2 regions of the Pseudomonas sp. NA-150 genome follow, and region 2 is predicted to be linked to the other one. Evidence: predicted binding sites of a transcription regulator. Region 2 holds the regulator's gene; the other holds the start of a gene.
The links. Region 2 encodes sigma-54, which starts transcription at its own class of promoters, with help from an activator protein. Its sites were predicted from a motif close to ANTGGCATNNANNTTGCTNT; they were not measured.

Region 1: the regulator sigma-54 is predicted to act here: its motif matches at 1,970-1,989, upstream of ACF0H7_RS14540 (CmpA/NrtA family ABC transporter substrate-binding protein).

What each region holds. Positions count from the first base shown of each region.
Region 1 covers NZ_CP172305.1:3,047,457-3,051,938, reverse strand. The annotation lists gene rmf (ribosome modulation factor) at 495-710, shown strand; gene ACF0H7_RS14545 (quinone-dependent dihydroorotate dehydrogenase) at 841-1,866, opposite strand; gene ACF0H7_RS14540 (CmpA/NrtA family ABC transporter substrate-binding protein) at 2,121-3,332, shown strand; gene ACF0H7_RS14535 (ANTAR domain-containing response regulator) at 3,347-3,922, shown strand; gene ACF0H7_RS14530 (nitrate/nitrite transporter) at 4,121-4,482, shown strand, end outside.
Region 2 covers NZ_CP172305.1:716,769-721,250, forward strand. The annotation lists gene ptsN (PTS IIA-like nitrogen regulatory protein PtsN) at 1-44, opposite strand, end outside; gene hpf (ribosome hibernation-promoting factor, HPF/YfiA family) at 57-365, opposite strand; gene ACF0H7_RS03485 (RNA polymerase factor sigma-54) at 480-1,970, opposite strand; gene lptB (LPS export ABC transporter ATP-binding protein) at 2,158-2,883, opposite strand; gene lptA (lipopolysaccharide transport periplasmic protein LptA) at 2,883-3,425, opposite strand; gene lptC (LPS export ABC transporter periplasmic protein LptC) at 3,412-3,984, opposite strand; gene kdsC (3-deoxy-manno-octulosonate-8-phosphatase KdsC) at 3,994-4,482, opposite strand, start outside.

The sequences.
Region 1 (4,482 bases), 2.3 Mb from region 2:
GCGTGGCACACGGTAGGTGCCGGTCCACCGTCATCAACAACGGGTGTCAATGCAGCGGTCAAACCATCAGCCTAGCGGCAAAATGGCAGATATTTGTTCGAGCTAAGAACCTTTACCGCAAAAATCGTTGCAACAAAAAGTCACATCCCGCGACCCTTCGTCGATTAACGGCAGTGCGCAAAAAGCCATCTATTGCAGCGGGATAAAAATCCATTCTCCCGGCAAAGCCCCGGCTCAGCGCGCTCGTCTTGCAAAAACCGACACAAGCGAGCAAAACGCTTATGGCCTTTACACCCGAACCGTTACGCCCTTATGACAAAACGATCATTCACAGCGCCCAAAGCATTGGTTAGAAATCAACACAGGTTGTCATCGCAACGATGACGACACCAAGCCCGCGACGCCGGCAGCGGGTACCAACGGCAGAAGATTCTGCCCGACCTCGACACGAGGTCCTCAGGGACATAACAGTCAACAGAAGAGGGCAACACCCTATGAGAAGACTTAAGCGTGATCCGTTGGAAAGAGCATTTTTACGCGGATATCAATTTGGTGTTCATGGTAAATCCCGTGAGCTTTGCCCTTTTACTCTACCGTCAGTACGCCAAGCCTGGATCAATGGCTGGCGAGAAGGACGCGGCGACAACTGGGACGGTATGACCGGCACTGCGGGCATCCACAGACTCAACGAACTTCACGCGGTCGGCTAACCAGGTACCTTCCGATCAAGAATTTCTAAATTGTCGATATTTTTAAAAAACCATGCACGCCCCATCCGGGCGGCGGGCTAGCGCCCAAAAGGGGTTCCTTCAGGGAGCCCCTTTTTATGGGTGACTGCGATTAAACCCGGCCCATGGCCGCAATCGCATCCACCGACTCACGGATCAACGCCGGGCCTTTATAGATAAAGCCCGAGTAGATCTGCACCAGGCTCGCGCCGGCAGCGATTTTTTCGGCCGCATGCTTGCCTTCGGTAATCCCGCCCGCTGCAATGATCGGCAACCGCCCCGCCAACTCGCTCGCCAATACCTTGACCGTGTGCGTGCTCTTCTCGCGCACAGGTGCGCCCGACAGGCCACCGGCTTCATCGCCGTGGGGCAAGCCTTCGACGCCGACCCGGCTCAAGGTGGTGTTGGTGGCAATGACCGCATCCATACCCGACTCGACCAGCGCCGCCGCGACCTGCACGGTTTCTTCGTCGGTCATGTCCGGCGCAATCTTGATCGCCAATGGCACGCGACGACCGTACCGCTGCGCGAGGTCTTCCTGACGCAGACGCAGCGCTTCGAGCAATTGCTTGAGCGAGTCACCGAACTGCAGGCTGCGCAAGCCCGGAGTGTTCGGTGAACTGACGTTGACCGTGACGTAGCTGGCGTGGGCGTACACCTTGTCGAGGCAGATCAGGTAATCGTCCACCGCGCGCTCGACCGGCGTATCGAAGTTCTTGCCGATGTTGATCCCCAGCACGCCCTTGAATTTGGCTGCCTGTACTCGGCTGATCAGGTTATCGACGCCCAGGTTGTTGAAGCCCATGCGATTGATGATCGCCTCGGCCTGGGGCAAACGGAAAATGCGTGGCTTGGGGTTGCCTGGCTGTGGACGCGGGGTCACGGTGCCTATTTCGACAAAGCCGAAACCCAGTTGCGCGAAACCATCGATGGCCGCGCCATTCTTGTCCAGACCCGCGGCCAAGCCGACCGGGTTGGGAAACTCCAGGCCCATGACCTTGACCGGCACCTGCGCAGGCGCCTTGCTCAGCAAGCCATTGAGCCCCAGACGGCCGCCTGCGCCGATCAGATCCAGCGACAGGTCGTGGGAGGTTTCCGGGGAGAGTTTGAACAATAACTGGCGGGCCAGGTTATACATGGGCGGGCGTGGCTCGTGAGCGGCTGAATTCAGGGCGGCGATTATAGACGCAGCGAGGGCTCCCAGGCGAGTCATGCGTGAACTTTACCCCCTCCGTCCCCTCGCTGGCATATGCCTTGCACAAACCTCTGTTATCTACACTCGATCCAACGGCGGAGCGAGTCAGCGGACAATGGCGTCGTCACCGTCTTTGCGTGAGCAAAGGACGGTGCGACGCCTTTTTTATGGATGGCCCCCTGCATGAACGATCACGTATGAACACCCCATCGAACGATGCACTGGCCTGGGTCGCGGGCAGCGACGCACCTGAGAAAAACGTCCTCGACGTGGGCTTCATGGCCCTCACCGACTGCGCCTCGCTGGTGGTGGCGGCAACTCAGGGATTCGCGCAACCCTATGGCCTGACCCTGAACCTGAAACGCCAGTCGTCCTGGGCCAATCTGCGTGACAAGCTGGTCAGCGGCGAACTGGATGCCGCCCACAGCCTGTATGGCCTGATCTATGCCGTGCAACTGGGCATCAGCGGCAACACGGCCACCGACATGGCGGTGTTGATGGGTATGAACCAGAACGGGCAAAGCATCAATTTGTCCCGCGCCCTGCAGGACGCCAATGTGACCACTCCTGAGGCGCTCGAACGTCACGCGCACCAAAGCCGCACACAACTGACCTTCGCCCAGACGTTTCCCACCGGCACCCATGCCATGTGGTTGTATTACTGGCTCGCCAGCCAAGGCGTTCACCCGCTCAACGACGTCAACAGCGTGGTGGTGCCGCCTTCGCAAATGGTCGCGCACTTGCAGGCCGGGCGTATCGACGGCTTTTGCGTCGGTGAACCCTGGTGCGCCAGCGCCGTCCATCAGGGCCTGGGCTTTACCGTGGCGACGACCCAGGCGATCTGGCCGGACCACCCTGAGAAGGTGCTCGGCTGCACCCGCGAATTTGTCGAACAGAATCCCAACACCGCCAGGGCACTGGTGATGGCCGTGCTCGAAGCCAGCCGCTTTATCGAACAGAATCAGGAAAACCGGCGCAGCACCGCGCAGTTGCTCAGTGGTCGCGATTACCTCGACACGCCGGCCGCCTGCATCGAACCACGCTTACTGGGTGAGTATGAAGATGGCCTCGGCAATCAATGGCATGACCACCATGCCGTGCGCTTTCATCATGGCGGCGAGGTCAATTGGCCGTGGCTGTCCGACGGCATGTGGTTCATGACCCAATTTCGCCGCTGGGGCCTGTTGCGCGAAGACCCTGATTACCTGGCCGTCGCCCGCCACGTGCAGCAACTCGAGCTGTACACACAGGCAGCCAACGCTTTAGGCATCGCAGTACCCGCCTCGGCCATGCGCAGCAGCCAGTTGATCGATGGCAAAATCTGGGATGGTAGCGATCCGGCGGGCTACGCACGCAGCTTCTCCCTGCACGCGCGGGCTGACAGCACGCCTCTGCATGCCAGTCGTTGAGGGAGGTCGCCCGTATGTTGCGTATCCTGCTGATCAATGACACAGCAAAAAAAGTCGGACGACTCAAGGCGGCGCTCTGCGAGGCGGGTTTCGACGTGGTCGATGAATCAGGATTGACCATCGACCTGCCCGCGCGCGTCGAAGCGGTGCGTCCTGATGTGATCCTGATCGACACCGAATCCCCCGGCCGCGACGTCATGGAGCAAGTGGTACTGGTCAGTCGCGACCAGCCACGGCCGATCGTGATGTTTACCGACGAGCACGACCCGAGCGTGATGCGCCAGGCGATCAAATCCGGGGTCAGCGCCTATATCGTCGAGGGCATTCATGCGCAGCGCCTGCAGCCGATCCTGGACGTGGCCATGGCACGATTTGAGAGCGACCAGGAACTTCGTGCCCAATTACAGGCACGCGACCAACAATTGGCCGAGCGCAAACGCATCGAACAGGCCAAAGGTCTGCTGATGAAAATGAAGAATTGCAAAGAAGACGAGGCCTACACCCTGATGCGCCGCCAGGCCATGAGCCGGCAGCAGAAGTTGATCCAGGTGGCCGAGCAGATCATCGCCATGAATGAAATGTTGGGCTAACAAAGCCCGCTCCTACAATTCAGGGGCAATCCGGTTCATGGCCCAGCTCTTGCTAGTACCCATTCACAGGTAGCCAACGGCGGTTGCCTCACTTACGACAAAGACGTCGCACATCCCTCTCGCTCAGGCGATTCGGATTGCGGCGTTTTTTGCTTTTTGGCCTCCGGCCACGACTCTACTTTGCAGGTGAGGTGTTTGATGAATACAAGCTTTTGGAACGCTGGCCATAAACCGACGCTGTTTGCAGCCTTTCTATACTTCGACCTGAGTTTCATGGTCTGGTACCTGTTGGGGCCATTGGCCGTGCAAATCGCCGCCGACCTGCACCTGAGCACGCAACAGCGCGGGCTGATGGTCGCTACACCCATTCTGGCCGGCGCATTCCTGCGCGTATTGATGGGCTTGCTGGCCGACAAGTTGTCACCGAAAACTGCCGGCATCATCGGCCAGATTATCGTTATCAGTGCTTTGCTGGCCGCCTGGCAACTGGGCATTCACAGCTACAGCCAAGCATTGATTCTGGGTTGCTTCCTGGGCATGGCTGGCGCTTCGTTTGCGGT
Region 2 (4,482 bases):
ACGAGTGAACGGCCAGGGGTCAGGATGTTTTCAAGTCGAATCATGAGTAGGGGGTGTTAGCGAGCTGTCGCACCCTTGAGGATGCTTTGCTGCTTTTCCTTATGCTTGAGCAATTGTCGGTCGAGCTTGTCAGTCAGGAGGTCGATGGCTGCGTACATGTCGTCATGTTCGGCGTTGGCGACCACCTCTCCACCGTGGATATGCAGTGTGGCTTCGATCTTCTGTTTCAGCTTCTCGACCGCCATGGTCACTTGCACATTGGTAATCTTGTCAAAGTGCCCTTCGAGTTTCTTGAGTTTGGCCTCAATGTATTCGCGCATGGGCTTTGTCACTTCAAGCTGGTGTCCACTGATGTTGACTTGCATACAGCTTCTCCTTCGTTGCCAGTGCATAAAGAGGCAGGCTGGAATGCCTGCCACTGGAACGCTGTGGCTCTTAGCCTGACCGGTCTGTAAGCGAATCTCAGACTGGCTTGGGCGTCACATCAATCGCTTGCGCTCGCTCGAAGGCGCGATCCCAAGTGATTCGCGGTATTTGGCGACTGTGCGACGGGCTACTTGAATGCCTTGTGCCTCCAGTAAACCAGCGATCTTGCTGTCACTCAACGGCTTTTTCTGATTTTCCGCCGCAACCAGTTTTTTGATGATTGCGCGTATCGCCGTGGACGAGCATTCACCGCCCTCGGAGGTGCTGACGTGGCTGGAGAAGAAGTACTTCAGCTCATAAATGCCACGCGGGGTGTGCATGAATTTCTGCGTGGTAACGCGGGAAATCGTCGACTCGTGCATGCCAACCGCTTCCGCGATGTCGTGCAGGACCAACGGTTTCATCGCTTCGTCGCCGTACTCAAGGAAGCCACGTTGATGCTCGACGATTTGCGTGGCGACTTTCATCAGCGTTTCGTTGCGGCTTTGCAGGCTCTTGATGAACCAACGGGCTTCCTGCAGCTGATTGCGCATGAAGGTGTTGTCGGCGCTGGTGTCGGCGCGGCGGACGAAGCCGGCGTACTGCGGATTGACCCGCAGGCGCGGCACGGACTCTTGATTGAGTTCGACCAGCCAGCGTTCGTTGTCCTTGCGCACGATAACGTCGGGCACGACGTACTCGGCTTCGGTGGACTCGATCTGCGAACCCGGACGCGGGTTGAGGCTCTGTACCAGTTCAATCACCTGGCGCAGTTCGTCTTCCTTGAGCTTCATGCGCCGCATCAGCTGCGCGTAGTCACGGCTGCCCAGCAAATCGATGAAGTCGGTCACCAGGCGCTGTGCTTCGGCCAGCCAGCGGGTTTTCAACGGCATCTGGCGCAGTTGCAGCAGCAGGCATTCGCTGAGGTTGCGGGCACCGATACCGGCCGGCTCGAATTGTTGAATTCGATGCAGGACCGCTTCGATTTCATCTAGCTCGACATCCATCTCCGGATCGAAGGCATCGAGGATTTCCTCGAGCGACTCGTCAAGGTAGCCCTGATTGTTGATGCAATCGATCAGGGTCACGGCAATCAGACGATCGGTGTCGGACATCGGGGCCAGGTTCAGTTGCCACAGCAGATGGCTTTGCAGGCTTTCACCGACCGAGGTACGGGTGGTGAAGTCCCACTCGTCATCATCGTTGCTGGGCAGGCTGCTGGCGCTGGTCTGGTAGACGTCTTCCCAGGCGGTGTCGACGGGCAGCTCGCTAGGAATGCGCTCGTTCCACTCGCCGTCTTCCAGGTTGTCTACCGTGGGGGCAGCTTCCTGGTACGTCGGTTCCTGGACATCAGGATTGGGTTTCTCGATGTTGTCGGCCAGCGGGTCGGCGTTATCGAAGTCGTCGCCTTCTTCCTGGCGCTCGAGCATAGGATTGGATTCCAACGCTTCCTGGATCTCTTGTTGAAGGTCCAGGGTCGACAGTTGGAGTAGACGGATGGCCTGTTGCAGCTGCGGTGTCATCGTCAGCTGCTGGCCCATTCTCAGGACTAGCGATGGTTTCATGGCAGGGGCTAAACACCTTATTCGCCGGCGCACATGCGCCATCCACTACAGGGCGCCGGAGCGCCAACTTAAGCAAATTATATGCCTGAAACCTAAGTGTTTGCCTAGGGTGTGGTGACAATTAATATACTTGCCAACCACCGCACCCTAGTGTCCGTCGCCTATGAAGAGCGAAACACCGCAGAACTTACAGGCGGAACTCATGGCCGAGGTAAACCTCTTTAACCAGTTGGTTGGCCAGAATTGTCTCCGCATCACCCTCAGCGATCAGTTGCCCGTCGTTGACGATGTACGCGGTTTCACAGATATCCAGCGTCTCACGAACGTTGTGGTCCGTGATCAGAACGCCGATGCCCTTGGCTTTCAAGTGGTGGATGATCTGTTTGATATCGCCGACCGAGATCGGGTCGACGCCGGCAAACGGTTCATCGAGCAGAATGAACTTGGGCGATGTGGCCAGGGCGCGGGCGATTTCTACCCGGCGGCGCTCACCACCGGACAGGCTCATGCCCAGGTTGTCGCGAATGTGGCTGATGTGGAATTCCTGCAGCAGGCTTTCCAGCTCCTTGCGACGTGCGGCGCGGTCGAGTTCCTTACGGGTCTCGAGGATGGCCATGATGTTGTCGGCCACCGAGAGCTTGCGGAAAATCGACGCTTCCTGCGGCAGATAGCCGATACCGGAGCGTGCGCGGCCGTGCATGGGCTGATGGCTGACGTCGAGGTCATCGATCAATACGCGGCCCTGATCGGCGCGTACCAGGCCGACGATCATGTAGAAACACGTGGTCTTGCCGGCGCCGTTTGGCCCCAGAAGACCAACGATCTGCCCACTTTCGATGGACAGGCTGACATCACGAACGACCTGACGGCCCTTATAGCTTTTAGCCAGATGCTGGGCTTTCAGCGTTGCCATTAAGGAGCCTTCTGCGCGTCGGGTTTGCTTTTCGGCTGGATAACCATGTCGATCCGTGGGCGCGGGGCGGTTACTTTGGCGCCGTTGGCGCGCCCGGCGTTGACGATCTGCTTCACGGTGTCATAGATGATTTTCTCGCCTTCCGACGTGTTGCCATCATTGACGACCTTGGCTCTGTCAATCAGGACGATTTTATCCTGGGTGGCAAAGTACTGGATGGTCACGCCCCATGCCTGCACGATCGGCTTGTTCAGTTCCGGCTTCTGTTCGTAGTACGCCAGGTTGCCAACAGCAGTGAATACGTTGATTTCGCCGGTAGGCAGACGGGTGATGGTCACCGTGTTGCCGGTGATCTTCAGCGTGCCCTGCGTGATGATGACGTTGCCTTTGTAAGTGGCAATGCCTTGTTTGTCATCAAGCTGCGCGTCGTCAGACTGGATATGGATAGGCTGATCGCGATCCGTCGGCAGAGCCCATGCGCTCACGCTTCCCAGTGCTGTGCCCAGGCCGAGCAAAAAAGGGAGGGTTTTAACGAGCCTCATACAGTCCTCTTACTTTGGACAGCAGGTTCATCCTGCCGTCGTTCAAATACGCTTTCATGCCCGTGCCGGTAGATACACCGCCGAAACCGTCGATTCTAACGGCTTGCTCGGTCTGCGCATATTGCTTCTGTGGGAATACGGTCATTCGGCTGCTGGTAATGATGGTCGTGCGGTTTTTTTCGTCTGTGCGGGCAATGCGAACCTGGTCGATCAGTTCGACATGATCGCCGCCTGGCGAAACCTCGCCCTTCAGGCTCTGGACGTGCCACGGGTAAGCGGCACCGCGAAACATGTTCAGGTCCGGCATGGTCAGCAGGGTGACGTCGGACACCTGCAGGTGCTCGACTTTGTCGGCTGTCATGTCGTATTGCAGCTTGCCGTCAGGAAGAAACTGGCGGCTGTGGGCATTGATCGCATAAAAGTCGATCGTGCCCGCGTCAATCTGTGCCGCCTTCTTCTCGAGAAAGGTTTCAGGGTTGATGTTCCAGTAGCCTGCGGCAGCTACCAGCCCCGCGATCACGCCCAGAAACAAAAACCTGCGAATTGTTTTGCTCAGCATAAATAACTTCTATAGGTAGGCGGCGTGGGCCGCTTCAAGACTGCCTTGGGCGGTCAGGATCAGCTCGCAGAATTCACGGGCCGCGCCTTCACCGCCGCGCGCCTGGGTAATGCCATCGGCATGTTGCCGAACGAAACTGGCGGCATTCGCGACTGCCATGCCCAGGCCTACGCGCCGAATGACCGGCAAGTCTGGCAGATCGTCACCCAGATAGGCGACTTGTTCATAGCTTAGGTTGAGTTCAGCGAGGAGTTCGTCGAGAACCACCAATTTATCTTCGCGACCTTGATACAAATGATGAATGCCCAGGTTCTTCGCGCGGCGTTCGACCACGGGAGTCTTGCGGCCGCTGATGATTGCGGTGCGCACGCCGGATGCAATCAGCATCTTGATACCCTGGCCGTCGAGGGTGTTGAAGGTCTTGAACTCGCTGCCGTCTTCGAGGAAGTACAGGCGGCCGTCGGTCAACACGCCGTCGACGTCGAAAATCGCCAGCTT